One region of the Pedosphaera parvula Ellin514 genome, then DNA from elsewhere that is predicted to be linked to it. Evidence: riboswitches for the same ligand, from Rfam matches in the RefSeq annotation. Region 1 holds a riboswitch; each other region holds the start of a gene.

Region 1 (7,263 bases):
CAGAGTTTCCAGGTCCGAGACAACGGAAGGCAACGGCCTGCGCACATGAACGATTGCGTGGCACCGGGTTATTTCATTCTCCATTCTGACCAGCAAACTCTCAATCAGCTTTCCCAAATGTACTTTCTGCGGCTTAAACTCGGCTCTCGCCAATCGCGTGTAAGCCAATAGATCCAACATGAGGTGCCCCATGCGCTGGGAGGATAGCTGAATCTTCCGAACACAATCCCGCGCTCCTTCGCTGAGTTCATTACCGTGATCCTCAGCTAAAATGTGGGCAAATCCCGCCATCGTCCGCAAAGGTCCCCGCAAATCGTGTGCGAGTGAATAGCTGAAATCTTCCAATTGTTTGTTGGATTCCTCAAGCGCAGCCGTTCGCGCAGCCACTCGCTGTTCGAGTTCCTTGTTGATAATCCTAAAGGCTTCTTCCGCCCTCTTGCTTCGATCTACCAGCCAGCTTACAAGTAAAGCCACGCTCGTAAATACACCTAAACGCTCGGCTCCATGCACTTTAACCGCCAACGAGAAATGCGGGTTATTGAAAAGCAACAGGTTAATCAAATCGGTTGAGACCACGACTACCGCACCTGCCCGGAAGCCGCCGTACCAGGCGCTCAACATTGCTGCCAAAATGTAGAGGGCGATCGAAGACTCACTTAGAAAGTTGCGCAAGACCAAATCGATTGCCAAGGCCGCCATGGTGGTCAGCAACGCGAGGCCGAACCGTTTCCACGGAGGACGAGATTTCCGCGGCCAAACCGTCTCAATGGTTTGCGGCGGTCGAGACTCCAATCCACCATTTCTACTTTCCGACTTCATTCGGCCTGGAAACTCTCGGGGTTCAATGCCCATTTAACTTAGAAACAAGCGAACGCTTTTCACATTAACAACCGTTTATTTTGCCCTGAGATGGACAATTTCGCAACCCGTTCCCCAACCTAAAAAGCAAGCCGGCTGGCTCCGTAGCCAACCGGCTCCCTCTCACACCCCTTGATTCGTCCATCCGGCGTCCTAGTGTGTTGAGGCATTCCCGCCAGGTGCAGGCAGCTGCAGCATCAAGTTGGGACCACCCGTCCCGGTTCCCATCCAGTAGGTGGGGTATTTTCCGTCCCACTTTTCCACTCTCGCTTTCTCCACCTCCAAGGCTTTGAATTGATAAAGCAGCGGGTTCTGCTGGGCTTCACTCAAAGCCTTGCTCACTTCCCGGATCGCCTGGGCTTCAGCGGAGGCAGCGGTGCGTTTTGCATCCGCCAACCCTGAGGCCTCACGTCTCGCTTTTTCGGCGAGACCGTTTGCTTCCAATTCGATGCGCTCATTTTCCTTTTGTTGCGCCTCATATTTTGCCAGGGAAACCGTTTTCAACTGTTGTGCGATAAATGTTTGGTCTATCGCGCGCTGAATCTCAGGATTCTCATAGGTCATTCCGCCAAACATTCCGACGGTTGTCACCGTGACGCCACGGGTCGAAAAGAAGGTGGTTACATCCTTTTTCACGGCATCAGCAATCTCCTGTTTTCGCGATCTTAACTGATCGAGTGGATATCTCGCTGCTACTTCAGCCGCTATTTGTTGGATGCGACCACGCACTTCATGGTCCATAACATCCGCCAGGGAACCGCTCGGGTACCAATACAGAAACTTTGCGGCGTCATCCTCGGATATAAACGCCGTGCAGTTAAAGCCCATGCTAAAACCAACACTATCCGAACTTTCAATCCAGACGGCCTTGTCATTCGTGCTTCGGGTGCGTGCTTGTCCCCCGACCGGAGAACCGGAATCCGAGGACCACTCGCGCGTTACCGGCGAACGATTTACCTTCACCAGGCGCACGGTTGGAATCCACCTGCCATCATTGCCCATCCGGCCCTCCTGCGACCAGCGATGGATTATCTGCACTCGCTTCGCCGCCACCTTCCGTTGTTTCAAATAATCCTCGGATTGAAAACGCGACTGTTGTGTCGAATCTCCTTCCAGAGGAATCAGGAAGCCAGTTTCAGAAGTGTCAATTTCCACATATTCCGGCCGGTCAAATGGCTTCATACACCCTGTCAAAGTCAATAGAATCAACACGCAAGTGACCGGCGTCGTTGCTTTGGTACAAACCCTGCCTAACTTCATAAAGCAGGCTTGGAGATAAACACCAAAGCATCCCAACGTTACCAGGAGTGTCGCAATTTCCGCCGCGACTTGAACGGCGTCTTTTGCTGCGTCGAACGTCCTTACATTCCGCGCGTTGACATCTCCTCCATTCAGTTGCTGGACTGCCAGATGCGCAGCCATGGACGGTTGATTTGCGGTCAGCCACCACATTTCAGAACCCCAAATCACACTCATTAGCAATGTAAAAAGGGCAATTCGTCGGACAAGATTTTTCCGCAGGAACACCATCCCCAGAACCGTGAGAACCAACACAGCCAGTGCCAATCCGGCCATCGAAACAACCGACGCATTATTGATCGCGCCAATCATAACCCAGCAGGTCATAACCAACTCCGATAGGGTTGCACTGCTGCCACGGTTATTTGCCGTGCATCAATGCAACGCATTTTTTATGTGGGGTGAACGTGGGGACCGCAAACGCGGCCCTAGAGGATCGCCCTTCCAATTGCCGACGAGGTTAGCTGACGGGCTTGGTCCTGGAAGTGACCTTGGCCACGGTTGCCCGCGACCTTACGCCCCGTCCCGGTTTTCCGGGAATCTGGTTCCCCCGCATTGGCTCTCAGGAAGGAGCGCCAATTTAGGCTGCTGCTACTTCAGTTGATGACGTATTCGCACCAACGGAGAAAAATGTCAACACTGATTGGGACTACAATTCCCCCCATAATTTGTAACGTCCTTTGGCATGCGAACTCTGCCTGCCGCAATCCATTGTTCCTCGCAGACATCCAAACATTTTATCCATTTCGGATTTTGATTTTTTCGACTATGTTTTGCGCGTGTCATCGTTTGCAGAACAACTTGCCAATCTTCCCGTCCTGAATCAGGTCACTGTTCCAGACATCTGGCAGCAGCAGGCCGTAGCTGCTCTGCGTGAGGGCAAGGATGTTGTCGTGCAAGCTCCCACTGGCTCCGGCAAGACGCTCATTTTCGAACTTTGGTCCAATGCGGGCAAAAACCGTGGTCAGGCAATTTACACCGTTCCAACCCGCGCATTGGCAAACGACAAACTCGCTGAATGGCGGGCTCGAGGTTGGGATGTCGGCATCGCGACTGGCGACCTCGCAGAAAACCTGAATGCTCCGATTCTTGTGGCGACTCTGGAAACGCAAAAGAACCGTCTCATTCAGGGTGATGGTCCCAGCCTGCTGGTCGTGGACGAGTATCAAATGATCGGCGACCCTGATCGTGGACTGAACTACGAACTCGCCCTGGCTCTCGCTCCACCGCAAACCCAACTCCTACTGCTCAGCGGCAGTGTGGCCAATCCGCAGGACCTCGTTAAATGGCTCTCAAGGCTTGGTCGTCAGGCTGTTCTGATTCGTCACGACCACCGCCCGGTGCCACTGGAGGAAGTTCACGCCAACAACCTTAGCTTTCATGTCCCCAGTGAAATCCGCGGTTATTGGCCGCGTCTGGTCGCTAAATGCCTTGCCGAGGACCTTGGTCCAATCCTCATTTTCGCACCTCGACGTCAGGCAGCGGAATCCATGGCCGCCGAGTTGGCCCGGTATATCCCGACTCCCAATCCGCTTCAACTTGGTAGTGAACAAAAACTTCTGGTTGGAGATCATCTGGCCAAGATGCTCAAGACCCGCATTGCCTACCATCACAGCGGTTTAAGTTATGGCGCACGTGCAGGGGTGATCGAACCGCTTGCGAAAGCGGGCCAGCTAAGGGTTGTGGTCGCCACCATGGGCCTGGCTGCGGGAATAAATTTTTCGTTGCGCAGCGTCGCACTCGCTGGAGCCTCATATCGCCGTGATTATCAGGAGCAACCATTGCGTTCTGATGAGATTCTCCAAATGTTCGGCCGTGCGGGACGCCGCGGTCTGGACGAAACCGGTTTTGTCCTCATCACGGCTAATGAACTCCGCCTTCTTGATGCCCATTCCGCTCATTTGTCTCGCAGCGGCGCGGTTGATTGGAGCGCTTTGCTCGGCATCATGACTGCCGCGGCAAATCATAAACGCGATCCTTTCCTGGAAGCTGTCCAAGTGCAGGAGCGCCTTTTCACCAGCAAACCAGTTTTTCTTGGAGTCGAAGAATCACTGAAACATCCCGTTGTTCCTTGCGGATTAAAAACGGACGCCGAACGGGCTCGGCATGTTCGCCAACATGTCAGGGAAATGCTCAATAGCCGCGGTCAGTGGGAACGCTTCCCAACTCCGGTCGAAAAGCCACTACGAGAGATCTTCATCATGCCCACAATTGTGGAGGCGACCACCACTCCTGTCCCCACATTGGAAGCTCAGGCGGAAGCTGTTGGGTTTGCGGAGGACGAGGGGCTCAGAATCGCCTCCGCTGAATTGCGCTCTGCCTTGACTGAACCGGACGCGCTCGAAAAAGTGGGCACCGGCAATTTATCCGTTTTGTCAGAAGAAGGTGGAGTCAAAACTTACGGGCGCTCCATGACTGTTGCCGATCGCTTGGGCGAAGACCGGGTCATCATTGCAAAGTGGGTCCGCCGCTTGACCAACTGGAATGGACGGCAGGCACCTTTCCCGGTCTGGACCGAAAAGATTGCCCCATTGGTAGAGCAAAAGCTCGCTCTGCAGAGGACGCCGGTGGTTCGGTTCACGAATAACGGGCAGCGCATTCTCGCTCACGTGAGCATTGCCGACCTTTCCATGCGTGTGCCGGTGGATGCCCATGGTGTCGCGCTCTACAAACCAATGACTCGCGAAGTGCTGCACGAGGATTGTGCACGGTGCGTGCTCGTTCCGGTTTGCCGTGAATTACCAACCAGCACCGGCACAGCATTGCTCTGGCGTCGCCTCGGTCTGGTTGATGCTGCCGGTGTCCCCACCCAACGCGGGCAGGTAGTCAGCTTCTTCTCCCAGGGCGATGGTCTTGCCATTGCCGCCGGACTGCAGGATACCTCGTACCCATTGGAAGAAATGATTTATGATCTGGCCAATCTGGATGCTGGATTCCGTTTTTGTGGCGAAGAAAATCGTTGGGGTGGTCGTCTCGCAATCGCCTGCCATCAGATCTTTGGCTCACAATCCATTCCCGGATATTTGGAGAATGGGGTGCCGGTAAAGTATGGTGCCGGTGCGGAACAAGTTGTTGCGGCCGCCCATAAAAATCCCCTCACCAAGCACAATTACGTCACCGATCTGGTCGGAACTGGCGATATCGACAGGATCATCATTGAGTGGCGCAGCACACTCCGACAAGTCTCCCACGCCCCAGATCTGGACTGGCCTCGTTGGCGAGAACTCCAGGCGCTCGCCAAATCCATTCTGAAAGAAACTGAATCCCCGACATTGACCGAACTTCCCCCTTTGGAATACCACCAGACCAAACGTGTGGACCATCGGCTCATCCTGCGAAGGCATTAAGCTATATCGAATGCCGAAAGAAATTTCCGGATGGCAGGAGGGATTTTGGTTTGAGGCAAGGCGGAGGCCGCAGGCGCTATCCTTAGATAGCGACCAGGCCGACAACGCCGCCTCAAATCAAAAGCACCCTGTACCCAAACGACTAACGAAGTTCCCCCTCCCCAAGGCCATAACTTTTTCAGTCTCCACGTTCATCAGGCTTATCGCCTCCTTTCATCCGGTTCTTTTCCCCCATTCCGGAAATTAATTTTGGCATTCGGTATATAGCAAAAAGGCGAGCCAATGATGGCTCGCCTTGCGTATTAAATCCTGCTTCGTTTAGCGGCGGCCTCCGCCACGGCGTTCACCGCCACCGCCACCGCCACCACGTCGGTCATCACGACGACCTTCCTCACGAGGCTCTTGATCACGGCCCTCTTCACGATGGCCTTCCTCGCGGTGACCTTCACCTGCTGGCTGGCTTGCACCTGCTTCAGCACCGGCTCCGCCCATTTCCTGGTCGCGTTCTGCCATCGCCGCTCTGCGGGACAGTTTTACACGGCCCTTTTCATCCACGCCGAGGCACTTGACCCAGATTTCATCGCCAATCTTGACGATGTCTTCAGTCTGCTTCACTCGGAAGTTGGCGAGTTCACTAATGTGCACCAAGCCGTCCTTACCGGGCAGGAATTCCACGAAGGCACCGAATTCTTTTACGGTGACAACCTTGCCGCGATAGATTTTGCCGATTTCGGCTTCGGCAGTCATGCCGACGATGGCATCACGGGCAATCTTCATTCCCTCTGAAGAAACAGAGTAAATGTTAACCGTTCCGTCGTCTTCGATGTTGATCTCGCAACCCGATTCTTCGACGAGGCGCTTGATGTTCTTGCCGCCAGGTCCGATCAACGCACCGATCTTCTCAGGGTTAATCCTGACCGTTTCGATACGAGGAGCGTACTTGCTCATTTCTGTGCGTGGAGCAGCCAGAGTTTTGGCCATTTCACCAAGAATGAACAAGCGGGCCACACGGGCTTTCTCCAAGGTTTCCGCCATCATGTCGTGGGGAATGCCACGCAACTTCAAGTCCAGTTGGAAACCAGTAATTCCTTTTTCCGTGCCGGCAATTTTGCAATCCATGTCACCAAAGCCGTCTTCCGCGCCGATAATATCGCTCAGAAGTTTATAGGCAGAGATTTTGTCAACTGCATCATGTTCGGTGCACATACCGATACTAATGCCAGCGACTGGACGAATCATTGGAACACCAGCATCCATCAACGCCAGGGTGCCACCGCATACGGAAGCCATGGAGGTTGAACCATTGGATTCCATAATCTCGCTCGTCACGCGGATCGCATAGGGATATTTGTCGAGCGGAATCATCGGCTCGATCGAACGCTCGGCCAGAGCGCCGTGACCAATTTCGCGGCGACCAGGTCCGCTGATACGGCCCGTTTCACCCACGGAATAGTTCGGGAAGTTATAGTGCAGGATGAACTTCTTTTCATTGCTCCCGCCGGTGTAGGAATCAAATTCCTGTGCGTCTTCGCCGGTTCCCAACGTGGCCAGCGCCACCGTCTGGGTTTCGCCACGGCTGAACAAAGCCGAACCGTGTGCGCGCGGCAAAATGCCTGCTTCACTGTGAATCGCACGAATGCCATCCAGCGGACGACCATCCATGCGCTTGCCTTCCTTCATGATCAAGCCACGCACAGCTTCCTTTTGGATGTAGTAGGAGGCATCTTTGAGCACAAATTCAGTCACCTTTTCCGCACCG
Region 2 (7,263 bases), on a different contig from region 1:
ACAAAATTGGTCTCGATGGCAAAGTCTCTGTCTTTGCTGAGAACACCTTCGCTGCGAACGGGCTTATGTTTGGCCCGGACGGTAAGCTCTACGCCTGTCAGAACGGCAAAAAGCGCATCGTATCCTATGACGAAAATGCAAAGGAAACTGTCATTGCTGAGGACGCGGATTCAAACGACATCGCAGTCAACTCCAAAGGGGAAATCTACTTCACAGATCCACCCCATCACAAAGTCTGGTTTATCAATTCCAAGGGTGAGAAGCGTGTCGTTGATGAAGGTATTACGAAGCCGAATGGCGTTAGGTTCACACCGGACCAAAGTCTTTTGCTCGTTGCTGACACCGATGGTGAATTTGTTTACTCATTTCACATTCAGTCTGATGGTTCTTTGGTAGACAAACAAAAATATTTTTATTTGCACACACCCAACGGCACCTCACAAAGCGGTGCTGATGGCATGACGGTTGATACCCAGGGGCGGCTCTACGTCGCCACCGAAATGGGCGTGCAAGTTTGTGATCAAGCTGGCCGCGTCAACGGCATTATCTCAAAACCACAAAGAGCCTGGCTCTCCAATGTTGTCCTTGGTGGCAGCAACTTCGACGATCTCTACGTCACCTGCGGCGACAAGGTTTACAAGCGCAAAACCAAGGCAAAAGGTGTCTTGTCCTCTCAAACACCTATCAAACCGCCAACCCCGCATCTCTGATTCCAGCTTTTCTTTTCAATTCGGGTCCTGCACTCTTTCTACCATGAATAGGGAGAGTGCGGTTTTACCCTCATGTACCGTTGTAAATCAGGGAAGCGGTGCTTGGGCATTTGAAGAACATGCCCGGCACATGACACAAGTCTTATGGGTGGAGGTGTCTGATACGCCACGCGAGTTTAATTACCTTTTGTGCTGGGAAAAAACCTCTCCCCCTTCTGAAAAGCTTTTCATTCCTTTCGAATCCATCAGAGTTGCATCTGATAAGCGACTTCAGGCTGAACTCTTTTTGAAGCACAAAATCTCCACGCCAGAAACCCATCTCCTGAACACGCCGCAAGAGGTGAATGCTCTAGTCTCGCACTCGCCAAAGGAATGGGCTCTGAAATATCCGATTTCTTGCGGTGCCAGTGGTCATCGCCTCCTCAAACCCGCTGAAACGATTCCTGCGGACTGGCCGACTCCTTACATCGTCCAGGAATTTGTGCGCATGGAGAATCCTGAAGTTTACCGACTCTACGGAGTTGCTGGTGACATATTTGGATTCAACGTACGCAGGTTTCCTTCCGGCGTGAAACCATCACCATGGGTGGCTCATGCACGCGGCGCTCGGTACGTTCATTTAGATAAGCCTCCGTCAGAAGCCAAAGATCAAGCACATGCCACCCTTTCAGCCGCCGGGCTTTTGGAATCCTTCGGTTGCGTGGATTTGATTCAGCAGAATGGCAAATGGCTGGTCCTGGAAATTGGAACGGATGGTGTCTTCAATCATGTGGATCGTGACATCAACGATCCTGAAATTCTTGGGGAAATGGACCGAAGAATTGCCGAGGCTTTTTGGGCACATCTCCAACACAAACCTTGGGGTGGTTATGGTTGGAAACTGAAGGGGTCTTAGGCTTCTCTGCGTACCGCTTTGCCCACTTAGTATCCGCAATGCCCTCTGTTTTAACTCATCTTCGAATCTCTTTTAAATTCGGTTTGAATATCTTCTCGTGCTCCAGCTTCTGTTACTGCGTGAACAAATGTTTGATTTATTGTTTATTGGTAATCGTCACCGTATTCGGATTACGCCGGGTGTCACGAGCTGCAGAAACCAATACGGCTAACTTTCCATTATACCAAACCACCAGGCCAAACATCACCGATCTCACGATCATCTATTGCGGCATGAGTAACCGGCCAGCCTGGACCTTGGATGAACTTCAGCCATACGTCAGCTATGCTGATCGCACGACCGGCAAGGAAGAATGGCTGTTCGATGGCTTCTTGTTCCTGGAATTCAAGGATGGCCAGGGAGCCGAATTCGAGGAGGGATGGAAACAAAAGCCGGCTCACAAAGAGCAATGGCAATGGCTTCTAAATCGTTTTTTCGAACCCGGCCATGCGATTCCTGCCCTGGAAACAACCATCGGCAATACCGAGAAACGCATCGGCAAACCACTCCGCCCACGCCAGGTGGTCATCACACTTCCTGAACCAAATCATACGCAAACCGATTGGGGTGAAATCGCAGGTAAACAACTCAATTTCACGAATCCAACGGATCGTATCGCCGCCTGCGATTGGTATATTCAGGCCGCTCTTGAAAAATGGAAGCAGCTCGCCCCTGCGCATCTTGAGCTTGCCGGATTCTATTGGATCGCAGAAAGTGCACCCGACTCACGAAAGATCATCCTTCCCGAAATCGGCAATCACATCCGTTCCAACAAACTGAGCTTCTTCTGGATTCCTTACTGGCGCTCAACTCATTCCGGTGATTGGAAACAACTCGGCTTCGACGTCGCATACCAGCAGCCGAACTACTTCTTTCATCCCGAATTGCCTCTTAGCCGCTTGCAGGAGGCATGTGACTTTGCCCGTCAACACAGCATGGGCATGGAGCTGGAACTCGATGGTCGACTCATCACCGATCCGCAAAGATTCGGCTCACGCCTGCAGCCTTATCTGAATGCTTTTGAAACCAATGGAATCAAGAGTTCAGCCGCCATCGCCTACTACGAAGGTGGTGGTGCATTCATCAAGATTTCCAAGTCCGAAAAACCCGAACACCGTCAATTCTACGACCGCCTTGCCCGCTGGGTTCTGGATCGACAGGACCTGGCGGACAGGGCAGTTCGCAACAGCAAGCCAGCCTCAGGCGTAAACCAATAGATGAATGGCTTCCGGAAGATCGTTTGATACCTTCCGCACCACATCTCCCCGCAACATCTGCACGAGCCCTTTGCGTTCGGGCGCGCCAAGAATGAGATGGCTCGCTCCCATCGTGGCCGCGATATCAACGATTGTATCCGCCACGGAATCGCTTACGGCATAACAGGGAATTATTGGATGCCCTTCCGCCCGCGCGTTCGCCAGCGTAAAAATTTCGCGAGCCTCGTCATCGTCCTGCCACTTCCGTGTCTGGTCGAGCTCGCTCAACACTGGCAGTGCGCGCACGAAGAGCAGGTAAAGGGGCCGGTGCGTCTCCTTCGCCTCATTGATGGCAAAATCCAATGTCTTCCCCAATCCTCGAATGGCCGCCATGATGGGGACGCCAGTCGCTGTTTGCGATGGAGCAACGACCTCAGTTTTTGCAATCGGAGTGGGAATGATCGTGTTCGCAAAAGCTCCGCTTGTCTCCGCAGCCAGTTTCTTCCTCTGAATATGTTCGCTTGCTAGGCCGCGTAATATCAAACCTACCGCCAGCACTGTAACAGCAAATACCCGCGCACTCGGCTTGTCCGCAAAGAGCGAAATCTCGATCGCCACCATAATCAGGAACGTAACGAACATCAGCGTTCGTTCCCATTTGGCCAACCCAAGCTTCTTGTCTGTCGAACTGGCCCCGAGATTTGTCGCGATGGCTCCCACCACCCCGACAGCATAAAGATCCGCCAACCCGGCCATATCTTTGACCGCCAGGACAAGTATCGCCGGAATGACCGTCGCCACTATGATGCCGAGGTTTGGCACACCAAACTTATTCAGTTTTTGAAAAGAGGCTGGCAGCTCTCCATCGCGTGACATCAAGTAAGAAATGGCGATCAAATCCACAATGGCGGTATTCACGGCCGAGAGCAAAAGCAACCCAAACACAATGCTCACCACCACGCCGGCAACATGGCCAGCGGCCAGTCCAAATGGTCCGGTCACGAATACCTGCGCCATATAACGCAGCATGTAATCCCGCACCCCGGTCGCACCCGGAGCATCGACATCGTCCTTGTTGATCTGCAGCCCATGCAAAGCATGCATTGCCAAACCGAGCAGCGCGGTGAAGACACAAACCTCAATCATCACCCAGAGAATGGCCTTGCTCGAAGTTTTGGAAACGCACGGTTTCGCATCTGTGCTGCCTGGATTCAGTTTCATCACCCCCGTCGCATTGGCAATCGCTTCCACCCCGGACAACGCCAATACCACTCCGACAAAACCATTCCAGTTTTTCCAAAAGCCTCCTGATAGCGGTTGCAGGTTGTGCACCGCGGTTCCCAAATGTGGCAGACAAAAAATCCCCAACAGCACCACCACCACCAGCGTGGGAATCGAGATGAGAAAGGCCAGACCAGCAGTGTTCTTCGGTCCGAAGAAATTCAAACCGCCGATCAAGGCAATCGCAATCGCGGCAAAAATCTCCGGATGCGCGAAGCCCAGATATTGAAAGGCTGATAACGCACTGATGGCCGCTGTTACAATGTAATCAGCAATCAGCAGAAACGCTCCGACAATCGAAATGATTTCCGAACGATGCCGCACACTCGCATAAACTCCCCCGCCATCGGGATAGTGTTTGCAGATGGACATGTAATTCACCCCGACCAGGGCCGTAAGCAAACACATGGCGGCGATCAGCCAAAACGAACTGTAGCCAGCCACTGCAAACGCGAGACCAATCACGTATGCCTTGCTGGTTCCCCAGTCACCATAAAGAATAGCGGCCGCCCTCGGCGCATCCACATTGCGGGGACGCCGTGTATTACTGGCAATCATAGACCACACCTTTCGCGGTCTGCGGAAAAAGTGCCATAGGCACTCTGTTTGGGTAAGAAAGTCTTGGAAGGCTTCCTGCCCTTAATGTTTACGCACACGAGGTTAGCTGTCGGGCTGGAACCACTAAGTGTTCCCGATGCCGCAGGCACCGTAAGCCCCAATCCGTTTTACCGGAAAATCTGGGTTCCCCGCTGGCCTGAACAGGTCAGACCATTAAGCAGACAAAGAACTAACTAAAACTGTTATCAGTGCCCGCCTGTCAAGTCAAAGCGAGCTATGGCAATCCAACGCGCAACCCATTAGGCTACAGGCAGTTTTATACCAAATCATGCAAAGTTTCAAATTCATGAATTTGCAGTTTCCTCGCACGTATGCGAAAATCCTTTAAAGGATCTTCTTCCAAAAAAACAACTGATCTCGGAAGGCTCAGAAGATTTTCTGGATGAAGAATTTGGGAAGTTTGAACGATATCAACCCAAGCCGTTCTAATTTTCAGAATTATGGCATCTTTTAACATGTGCGGTTATTGCGGTCATCGGATTTCTGATAGTTTAACCCAATGCAAGAACTGCGGCTCCACTGCCTGCACGAAAAATGGCAAGAAAATTCTCAGCGGCCTGTTTTTCTTTTTCGCAGTTCTCCTGATCGTTTTTATCTCCTGGATTTTATAAATCTGCGAAACCTCCGCGCCTTTCCCGGCTAAGCCGGCAAAACCGCGCGGTGAGCAACACTAGAAAAATGTAAATCAGTGTCAGGATGCACATTATCATCCAGCAGTTTGGCTGCGTAGTGTTCCATCAAAATGGAAATCAGGTGACATTTTCGTGACGATTGAACTGATTTTATTTTCTTTGCCTTGCCCAGTCCTTTTTTATTCGAACGACAAAAGTTTTAGGTATTTCGGCATACAGCTTTTTCCCCAGGCGAAAAACTGATTTCTGCAATGGTTTTCGGCTGGCATCAATTGATTTTGAAATCGTGGCGAATTCGTGCGGAGTAGGCAAATTAGCTTGCACAGCCGTCGCCAACATCACGAGATCATGATCATCACCAAGGCGATCACCCAGCAATGTTAAATCGGTGCAATAGGAACCCAATCTCTTCGAACCAAACTGCTTGAGCAGCGCGAAGTGATATCCAAGATCTTTCACCCGCTTTCTCCATTCGTGTAGATTCTCCGGACTGGGTTGGGTCCGGGCTTTCTGAAAGGCCCTGCGTCCCCGCCGATAAGTTGCCTTGAAGCCAATGCAAAGGTCAGATCGCTTGATCTTCCCAATCGGCCAATCCTTTGTGCGTCGCCGCGCGGATTTAAGATTTTTCAATACTTGTTTGCTCTCATGCTTCATTTTTCCGGCAACTTCCTTCTCCTGCTTGATTAAGGATTTGTGCAATTTTGTCAGTGCCGGATTCGAGGCTGCAAACCGATGAGCTGATCGAAATTTTTTGAGCGTCTTGATCAAAACCTCGACATCTCTTCGGGCCGACAAAACCTTCGCTATGTCCCGAAAAGATCGATTTTCCTTATTGTAAAACTTCTTCCCCAGGTTCGCGCGCACCAACCGGATCAACCCACGGATCTTCTTCAAATTCTTTCGAGCCTCGTGAACGGACTCTCCAACTCCCCTCGCATTCCTTTCCTTCAGATGCCTCACCGCGCATCGAGCCTGCCTCCGCGCCGCACGGCGTAGCTCATCCTCAAGCTCTCCCCCCTTTTTGATTTCGTATGCCATGCCTCAACCTTTAAGTTTCCATGCACAACCTGAACTTCAAGCCGTCCCGTAAGGCGATCAGACAGATTCCAATCCAAAGCTTTCTTCTCACATGAATTCACACAATTTGCTGAAACAAAACTCTGAGAGCCTATGCCTGTAGGTAAGTGGCTTGATTATCAACCACTTGAAAAGAGTAACATGCTCTACTGGGATAGGCTCCAAGCCCCAACGTCTTAATAGCAGATATGTGGGATAATTTTGAACTGGCGCAGTCGCGATGAATCCTTCATAATCTCACTCTTAATTGTCGTATTTAGCATGTTTTGGTCAAAAAAAAATAAAGAACAGGAACGATTTTACCTGCTCCCAGGCATGGGTGGTCGGGCTCTTCGTCGTAAACGTAAGATTTTTTTAATCTGGTCCCTGGCTGCAGGTGCTGTGATCTCCGCCATGCTCGCAGTTGGATTTTACTTCGCCAACTTGCGTTAAGTCCTCGTTGCTTTCAAAATTGGCAATCAGACTCGTTCCCGCTCCACTCTTGTATCAGACATTTTGGGGAGCATTTTATGCTTCAGCGCAAACACCGTCCCACACAACACCGCGCAAATCCCCATCGCCACCAGTATCTCCATTGGATTCGGTGAGAAGATCAGCACAAATCCTTTTCCCTTCACCAACGCTGAAAAACTTGAGACACAAAACGGCATCATAAACAGCCGGATTGTTTGCCAGGTTCCCAACTTTACTGCCCCCTTCCCCGACGCTGTCGTGCTGATATAAAGAGCAACCCCAATAATCGCACTCAACCCCAGCGAAGTCATCCACAGCCGCACATTCGCATCGAAATACCGCACCAACACCACCAGATACCA
Region 3 (7,263 bases), on a different contig from region 1:
TGCCGGATCCGGCGGGCGATACTCGATGCGTTTCGCTTTCGGATTATTGCTGAAGGAAGGGATACGAATTGCCGCCGAGCGATTGCTGGCGCTGTAAGCCAAATTCACCGGAGCTTCATAACCTGGCACCAAACGCTTATAGCTGTTGGTGGTTGGATTACAAATGGCGCAGAGTGCCTTGGCATGCTTCAAAATACCGCCAATGTAATGCAGCGCCATTTCGGATAAAGCGGCATATTCCTTGCCGAAGAACAAAGGCTTGCCCTTTTTCCACAAGGATTGATGAGTGTGCATGCCGGAACCGTTGTCACCGAACAGAGGCTTCGGCATGAAAGTAACGGTTTTGCCATGGCGACGAGCCACATTTTTAATGATGTACTTATACAACATCATCGTGTCGGCAGTCTTGACCAGCGTATCAAAGCGGAAATCGATTTCAGCCTGGCCGGCAGTCGCCACTTCGTGATGTTGGCGCTCCACCTTGATGCCCAATTGTTCCATCACCAATACCATTTCGGTGCGGATATCCTGCTGGGTATCGGTGGGAGCTACCGGGAAATAACCTTCTTTATAGCGGACCTTATAACCAAGGTTTGGCATCTCATCGCGGCCGCTGTTCCAAATGCCTTCTTCGGAATCGATGCTGTAGAACGTGCCGTTGGGCTTGTGATCATATTGCACGTTGTCGAAAATGAAGAACTCAGCTTCCGGGCCGAATACGGCCGTGTCGGCAACACCGGTGGAGGTGAGATATTTTTCACCGCGTTGCGCGATACCGCGAGGATCACGGTTATAGGCTTCCTTGGTGCCGGTTTCCGCGATGGTGCAGGTCAGGCTCAGAGTGGGCGCTGCGCAGAATGGATCGATGAAGGCAGTATTGGGATCAGGCATGGCCAGCATGTCTGAAGCTTCGATGCTCTTCCAACCGCGGATGGAGGAACCATCAAATCCAAATCCTTCTTCAAAAACTTCTTCGGTTAACTCGGCCACAGGCACGGTGAAGTGCTGCCAGGTTCCAAAGGTGTCGACAAATTTAATGTCCACCATTTTGGCCCCCTGCTTCTTGGCCATATCAATCACATTCTTAGGTGTGCTCATTCTTGTTGTTATTTAGGTTCAGTCACAAAAAACCCCGTTCTGATTAGAACGGGGAAATTGAAAAAAATATTAAACAGCTTTATCGCCGGTTTCTTCGGTGCGAATGCGAACCGCATTCTCGATGGGACTGACAAAGACTTTTCCGTCACCAATCTTTCCCGTCTTCGCCGCCTTCACAATGGCGGCCACCGCATCGTTTACCTGGGCATCCGCAAGCACAATCTCCAGCTTGATTTTAGGAAGAAAATCGACCGTGTATTCGCTGCCGCGATAAATCTCGGTGTGCCCCTTCTGACGACCAAATCCTTTTACCTCTGAAACCGTCATGCCCTCGACACCCATTTCTGAGAGCGCCTCTTTTACATCTTCGAGTTTGAACGGTTTGATGATGGCTTCAATTTTCTTCATGCGTGCGCGTTGCTGGCCAGATACTAACAACCACCCATGGCCTGTAAACAGGAATATTGGCCGCAAAACAATTTGTAATTATTTCATTGAAAAATTTGCCCATGCCCAATTGCGATGTTAGCTTGTTTTACGCTCAAGATGGCTCATAAGGCTAAAGCCTAATGATGATGGAAAGCGCAACTAATACCTTGGGTCGGGTGTTGACATGACCAAGGTCTCGTGATTAGATAGCCATAAGATTACGCATTGAATTTCGGGCTACGATAAAATTGTTCTTTGTATAGCCCTTTAAGAGTTTCGGTCTTGGCTTGGTACAGGCTAGGATCGATTGTCTACGTAATCCTACTGTTGTACTAATTCGAAAATTCCCCGGGCTCTTCGGTCACCCCCTGACTGACTAGCCCGGTTTTTATTTTTATAAACGGCTTCGATTCCACAGCCTATGAGCAATTTTCTACAAGCTCCTGAACCTCAAGGAAAAGCAGAAGGAAACCCCATGAATTGCTACTTTGGAGAATTCTTCCCAACGGGCCTCATGATGTCGTGAATCCGGGTAAAGCATTCCATAGGAAACCCCATGGCGAGTTTGAGCTGATAATCTCTTTCCAGCACATTGGGGTTCTCACCCCATTTTTGTAAACTATCCCAATCCAGATAGCCGCGCATCCACGCCCAGATCCCGCTCACCGGCACCGGAACATCACTGCCATGCACCATCCGTTCCACCAGCGGCCGCAATACGCATTTATCAATATGCCGCCCGCGCAGAGGCACGTTGAACGCGCTGGTATCCCCATATAAGTTCGGAAACTCCTCCGTCATCTTCGCGAAATCGTAAAAATACTCCGGATCAGTCAAACCACTTTTCGTCGCACAATGCGCCGCAATCACCGTCACTCCGCATCTCAACGGCAACTCCAATATTCTCGGGTTCGCAAATTCTTTGCGCACCACCGGCACCGTGTGCTCACCTCCCGTATGCGCAAGCAATGGCAACTTCGCCTCCGCCATCCGTTCCCAAAACTTTGTAAACTTTTTGTCGCCGCAATTAATATTCTGACAATTCGGCAAACACTTCATCATCACCGCACCTTCTGCCAGGCAACGCTCCAATTCCTCCATCGCATCAGGCCGTGCTGGATGTATCGAAACGGCTGGCAGGAACTCCGCATTCTCTCGCGCCAGCTTCAGCACATAATCATTCGGCACGTAGAACGAACCCACACCATGCATCACCTCTCCCTTTTCGTTGCGCACTTCATCCTGCGCCAAAATCACAATCGCTCCCAACGATGATCCACGCACCCACTCCAATAACTTCGCCACATACAAGCCCTCAAGATCGCCGGTCAACGCCTCTTTCGGCAAGCCAATCCCCTTCAGCATCATCGACGCCAGCGGCTTGTGCCATCCACTCAAATGCAATCGGCATCCCGATCCTCCCGCGCCATTACCCACGATATGCACGTGCATATCAATCGGCTTGCGTTCTCCGGAATTAGTCGGCCTAGCTGTCAACGGTCCTGCAGATTGGTCACTGACCTCGTGTTTCATTTCGATTTTTCTTTCCCCAATATTCTTCCGAGCATATGGAATCGTCCAAGTTGTTCCAATGCCTAATCCCGTGTTGCAATCAACCCTTCTCAGAATCAATTTCAGTCCACTTGAAGCTTTCTTCTGCTCCGGAGCCAAAACATCGAACCGTAGGATTAGCCTCTGCATCAATAACTTACCCTCCGCACCTCCCGATCGCAATTGACATTTTTTCTTAAAAGAGCGAATGGGTCGTGTGTAGTTATGAAGCAGCCTAAGTTGGCCTTCCTTCCTGAAGGTCAACGCGGGGGAACCAGGTTCCTCAAAGCAATTTGAGGATGGGGCGTAAGATTGCGGGTAACCGCGATCAAGGTCACTTCCAGGACCGAGCCCGTCAGCTAACCTCGTCGGCAATTGGAAGGGCGATCCTCTAAGGCCGCATGTCGCGGCTCTCACGGTCTCCCCACAAAAAATGCGTTGTCGCATCGCGCGGCAACCGGGAAAGCGATCACTGATCGCCATGGCCTGTCGCAAACATGCAGGCCGGCGACCAGCCGCAGACCCGGCGGCAAACAAACGCGCGGTGCGCAACCTCAGTAGAAGGTTGTTATGATGGCCAATACTCTTATCCTCGGCCAGGTGTTCCCCAGCGCCCTCATTGGCGTCGCGGCAGTCATCCTCGGCGCCTTGCTCTTCGCAGGTCCGCTGATTTTCGGGACGGTTCTCATCCACGAACGTCAGGTCGGCGTGGTCATCAAACGATTCTCGCCCGGCAAATCCCTGCCACCCGGCCAACTCCTCGCCCTCAATGGCGAAGCCGGTTATCAGGCCGATACTCTTGCGCCCGGTCTCCATTTCGGATTCTGGCGCTGGCAATATCGCATCATCAAAGTCCCCGTCACCATCGTGCCACAAGGCGAAATCGCCCTCGTCGTCGCGGCCGACGGCATGCCGATTCCCTCGGAACGCATTCTGGCCAAAGTCGTCGATAGCGACAACTTCCAGGACGCGCGCAAATTCCTCGTCTACGGCGGCGAGAAAGGCCGTCAACTCGGCATCCTTACTGCCGGCACGTACCGCATTAATACCGCGCTGTTCACGGTCATCACCTCGTACAACGCCCAGGAGCACGGCATGATGTCCCACGATCTCCAACTCCGCCACGTCGAGCCGGATAAAGTCGGCATTGTCACCACACTCGATGGTCGTCCAATCGAGCAAAGTGAAATCGCCGGCCCAATCATTGCCGATCACGACAACTTCCAGAACGCCCAGGCTTTCTTGAATGGCGGCGGTCGACGCGGCTTGCAGGAGCAAATTCTCCTGTCGGGCACCTGGAATCTCAACCCCTGGTTCGCGCACGTCGAACAAGTCCCGATGCTGCAAATCCCCATCGGCCACGTCGGCGTGGTTATCTCCTTCGTCGGCAAAGCCCACGAAGATGTCAGCGGCGTCGACTTCAAACATGGCGACCTCGTCAATCCTGGCCACAAAGGCGTTTGGGTCTCGCCGCTCTATCCGGGCAAACATCCCATCAACACTCGCATCATGAAGGTCGAACTCGTGCCCACCACGAACATCGTCCTCAACTGGGCCAATCGCACCGAGTCGCATAATTACGATGCCAAACTCAGCTCCATCACCGTGCGTTCGCGCGATGGCTTTGCCTTCAACCTCGACGTCTCGCAAATCATCCACGTCGGCGCGCTCGATGCCCCCAAGGTCATCTCGCGTGTCGGCTCGATGCAAAACCTCGTCGATCACGTGCTGCAACCGATTGTCGGCAATTACTTCCGCAACTCGGCGCAGAACTTCACCGTGCTCGATTTCCTCAGCGCACGCAGCGAACGCCAGACCGACGCCGCGGAACACATCCGCGTCGCCATCGGCGCCTACGACGTCCAAGCCATCGATACGCTCATCGGCGACATCAATCCGCCCGCCACCCTGATGGCCACGCAAACCGACCGCAAAATCGCGGAGGAACAACGGAAGACGTACGAGACCCAGGAAGCGGCACAAAAACAGCGCCAACAACTCGTCCGCCAAACCTCGCTGGCCGACATCCAGCAACAAGTCGTCAGCGCCGAGCAAGGCGTCAACATCGCCGAACTCCAGGCCAACGCGCACATCAAGCAGGCCAGTGGCGAAGCCGAATCCATCCGCCTCCGCGCCCTCGGTGAAGCCGAAGCCATTCGCGCCACCGGTAACGCCAAGGCCGAAGCCTATCGCGCTGGTGTCGACGCCATCGGCACGCAGGGTTACACGGTCATGCAACTCATGCAAATCGTGGGCGAACGCAACGTCCGCATCACGCCCGACGTCGCCGTCAACAACGCCGGCGCCAGCAACGGCCTCGTCGACAGCATGATCGGCCTCATGCTCCGCAACCAGGTCGGCGATAAGTCCGTCGCACCGCCGAGCACAACCACAACTGCGACTTCGTAAAGCGGGAAACAAGACCCAGGAGGTGGGCCGGGGCGGTGTCTCCACGAGACGCCGCCCCCTTTTTCATTTCGCCAGCAATCAATTAATCGGTGGAATGAGACTGGTGCCCGTCTGGAAAGACTCGAATTCTGACATCGTCTGTGATTCTGCCGAACCCGGTCCGCCCACCCGCGCACGCGCCCCACGACTCAAACCTGCCAACATCAATCGTTTCATGGGTAGCATCTCCGTGTGAGCGGGATCTAACTTTTCTTTCCCTCAACTCGCATACGCTGGCCATCGCATCCCAAATTCAGACATCCACCAAACGTACCCCTTCTCAATCATTAACACCCCACTCGAGATAAGGTTTGGAAATCTTGGCAATTGTATCCGTCGGACGCTCATCAAGCACATCCTGCTTCGGGTCTGAAAGATTAAAATCAACGTCCACCTTCACGTAGGGGCAATCGTGAAAAACATATGTCCGATGTTTGGCAGTCGAAAGACCACCCTCTTCTGTGCTGAAAACCTTGGAAAGCTCCGCACGTGTCATCCCGGGTTTGATAGTCTGGCACTCCCTAAGAACGTTCCCAACGTCGATACCCAGCTTAGTCTGGGTTTCAACAACCGCGCTGCTGTACACCCCCTCAAGTTCCCTGATGCCCAATCCTGGGTCCGACTGGCCGACGACTGACGCATAGCGACCATCAGCTTCTCGAAGAAGGAAAAGAATATAGGTCCTTGTGCGATCTGTCGGTTTCTTTGAAATGGGAAAAGAGATAAAAGTCGGACCGTTATCAACCACCATGCCATCGGGCCCGGGCCGGTAGTAGTGAAGAACAAAATCCTTTAGCGCCTTATCCCCCTTCAGGACCGCAGCGACCTTAAATTTGGTTTCAACACCAATGACCCGCTGGCCATCGAAGCCCGGCAGATTAATATGCTCCTTGGTGTCATCAGTGGCCGTGGGAGTTGCGATGGCCACAAGGTCAGCCTTATCCAACAACTCTTGATAAGTCCAAGTCCGAACCGCGCGCGCCATGGCAACGCCTGTCGAGATGACAAGGAAAATCGCGACAAGGCACAGTTTGAATTGTTTCATATTTAATAGACGAAAAATAATGACTAAATGCTCCCTCATCATACCGCGCTGAAGAATGGAGAAGATTTGGACGATGGGAATCCGCGTGCCTCCATCTACTGTATTCCCATCTTCGCCGCCATTTCCGGATCAATTCGTTTAAGACAGTTGGTAGCCTCACCTCGAATGCTGAAGTCTGTATCTTCAAGAGCCTTTACGAAATCCGGAATTGCCACACGCGCATTCGTTCCAAATTGAGCAACTCCCTCCATGATCTCTGCCATATACATAGAGGTTGCGGGGTCATAGTTTCTAAAATTACGAACCGCCTGGAGTAGAGTCGGCACAGTTATGTCCGCTCGCTTGTTAATATTTCTCAGCGCGTACGCTGCAAAATATTGAACTATGAAATCTTGATTTGTGTTCAGCGCATTTGCGCATAAATTCGGCACGACGATTTCCGTTACCCGCCCTGTGCAGGATAGATAATTTGCCAACGCGTCAACAGCCTGAAGGCGAATCGACTCATCCGCATTGGTGAGCGCTACATTCAGGTGCGGAATGCCTTCCACTCCAACAACAGCCAGGGCACGTGCCGCAATCTTGCAATGATTTGTATCATACAGTATTTGATTCAACTCCGGGGCCAACACCCGCCTCGCTTCTGGATTGAGAAACCCGATTGCATCGCGTCCATTGCTTTGTTTCTCCTC

The links. Region 1 has a riboswitch for cyclic di-AMP ahead of CFLAV_RS29700 (SPFH domain-containing protein). Riboswitches for the same ligand answer to the same signal wherever they lie in the genome.
Region 2: linked by a shared signal. The riboswitch ahead of CFLAV_RS19365 (amino acid permease) and the one ahead of CFLAV_RS29700 (SPFH domain-containing protein) in region 1 are both predicted to bind cyclic di-AMP.
Region 3: linked by a shared signal. The riboswitch ahead of CFLAV_RS05195 (SPFH domain-containing protein) and the one ahead of CFLAV_RS29700 (SPFH domain-containing protein) in region 1 are both predicted to bind cyclic di-AMP.

The regions. Positions count from the first base shown of each region.
Region 1 is NZ_ABOX02000073.1:15,756-23,018, forward strand. Features, by position in the region: gene CFLAV_RS33430 (PAS domain-containing sensor histidine kinase) at 1-819, opposite strand, end outside; gene CFLAV_RS29700 (SPFH domain-containing protein) at 1,012-2,484, opposite strand; cyclic di-AMP (ydaO/yuaA leader) riboswitch at 2,592-2,754, opposite strand; gene CFLAV_RS29705 (DEAD/DEAH box helicase) at 2,937-5,504, shown strand; partial or broken gene pnp (polyribonucleotide nucleotidyltransferase) at 5,823-7,263, opposite strand, start outside.
Region 2 is NZ_ABOX02000027.1:51,220-58,482, reverse strand. Features, by position in the region: gene CFLAV_RS19380 (SMP-30/gluconolactonase/LRE family protein) at 1-710, shown strand, start outside; gene CFLAV_RS19375 (ATP-grasp domain-containing protein) at 841-1,605, shown strand; gene CFLAV_RS19370 (DUF4855 domain-containing protein) at 1,725-2,861, shown strand; gene CFLAV_RS19365 (amino acid permease) at 2,844-4,679, opposite strand; cyclic di-AMP (ydaO/yuaA leader) riboswitch at 4,756-4,909, opposite strand; gene CFLAV_RS19355 (CHAD domain-containing protein) at 5,522-6,409, opposite strand; gene CFLAV_RS19350 (hypothetical protein) at 6,907-7,263, opposite strand, start outside.
Region 3 is NZ_ABOX02000005.1:14,535-21,797, reverse strand. Features, by position in the region: gene glnA (type I glutamate--ammonia ligase) at 1-1,098, opposite strand, end outside; gene CFLAV_RS05205 (P-II family nitrogen regulator) at 1,168-1,506, opposite strand; gene CFLAV_RS05200 (amidohydrolase family protein) at 2,011-3,060, opposite strand; cyclic di-AMP (ydaO/yuaA leader) riboswitch at 3,301-3,467, shown strand; gene CFLAV_RS05195 (SPFH domain-containing protein) at 3,649-5,487, shown strand; gene CFLAV_RS35425 (hypothetical protein) at 5,566-5,703, opposite strand; gene CFLAV_RS05190 (hypothetical protein) at 5,807-6,571, opposite strand; gene CFLAV_RS05185 (HEAT repeat domain-containing protein) at 6,667-7,263, opposite strand, start outside.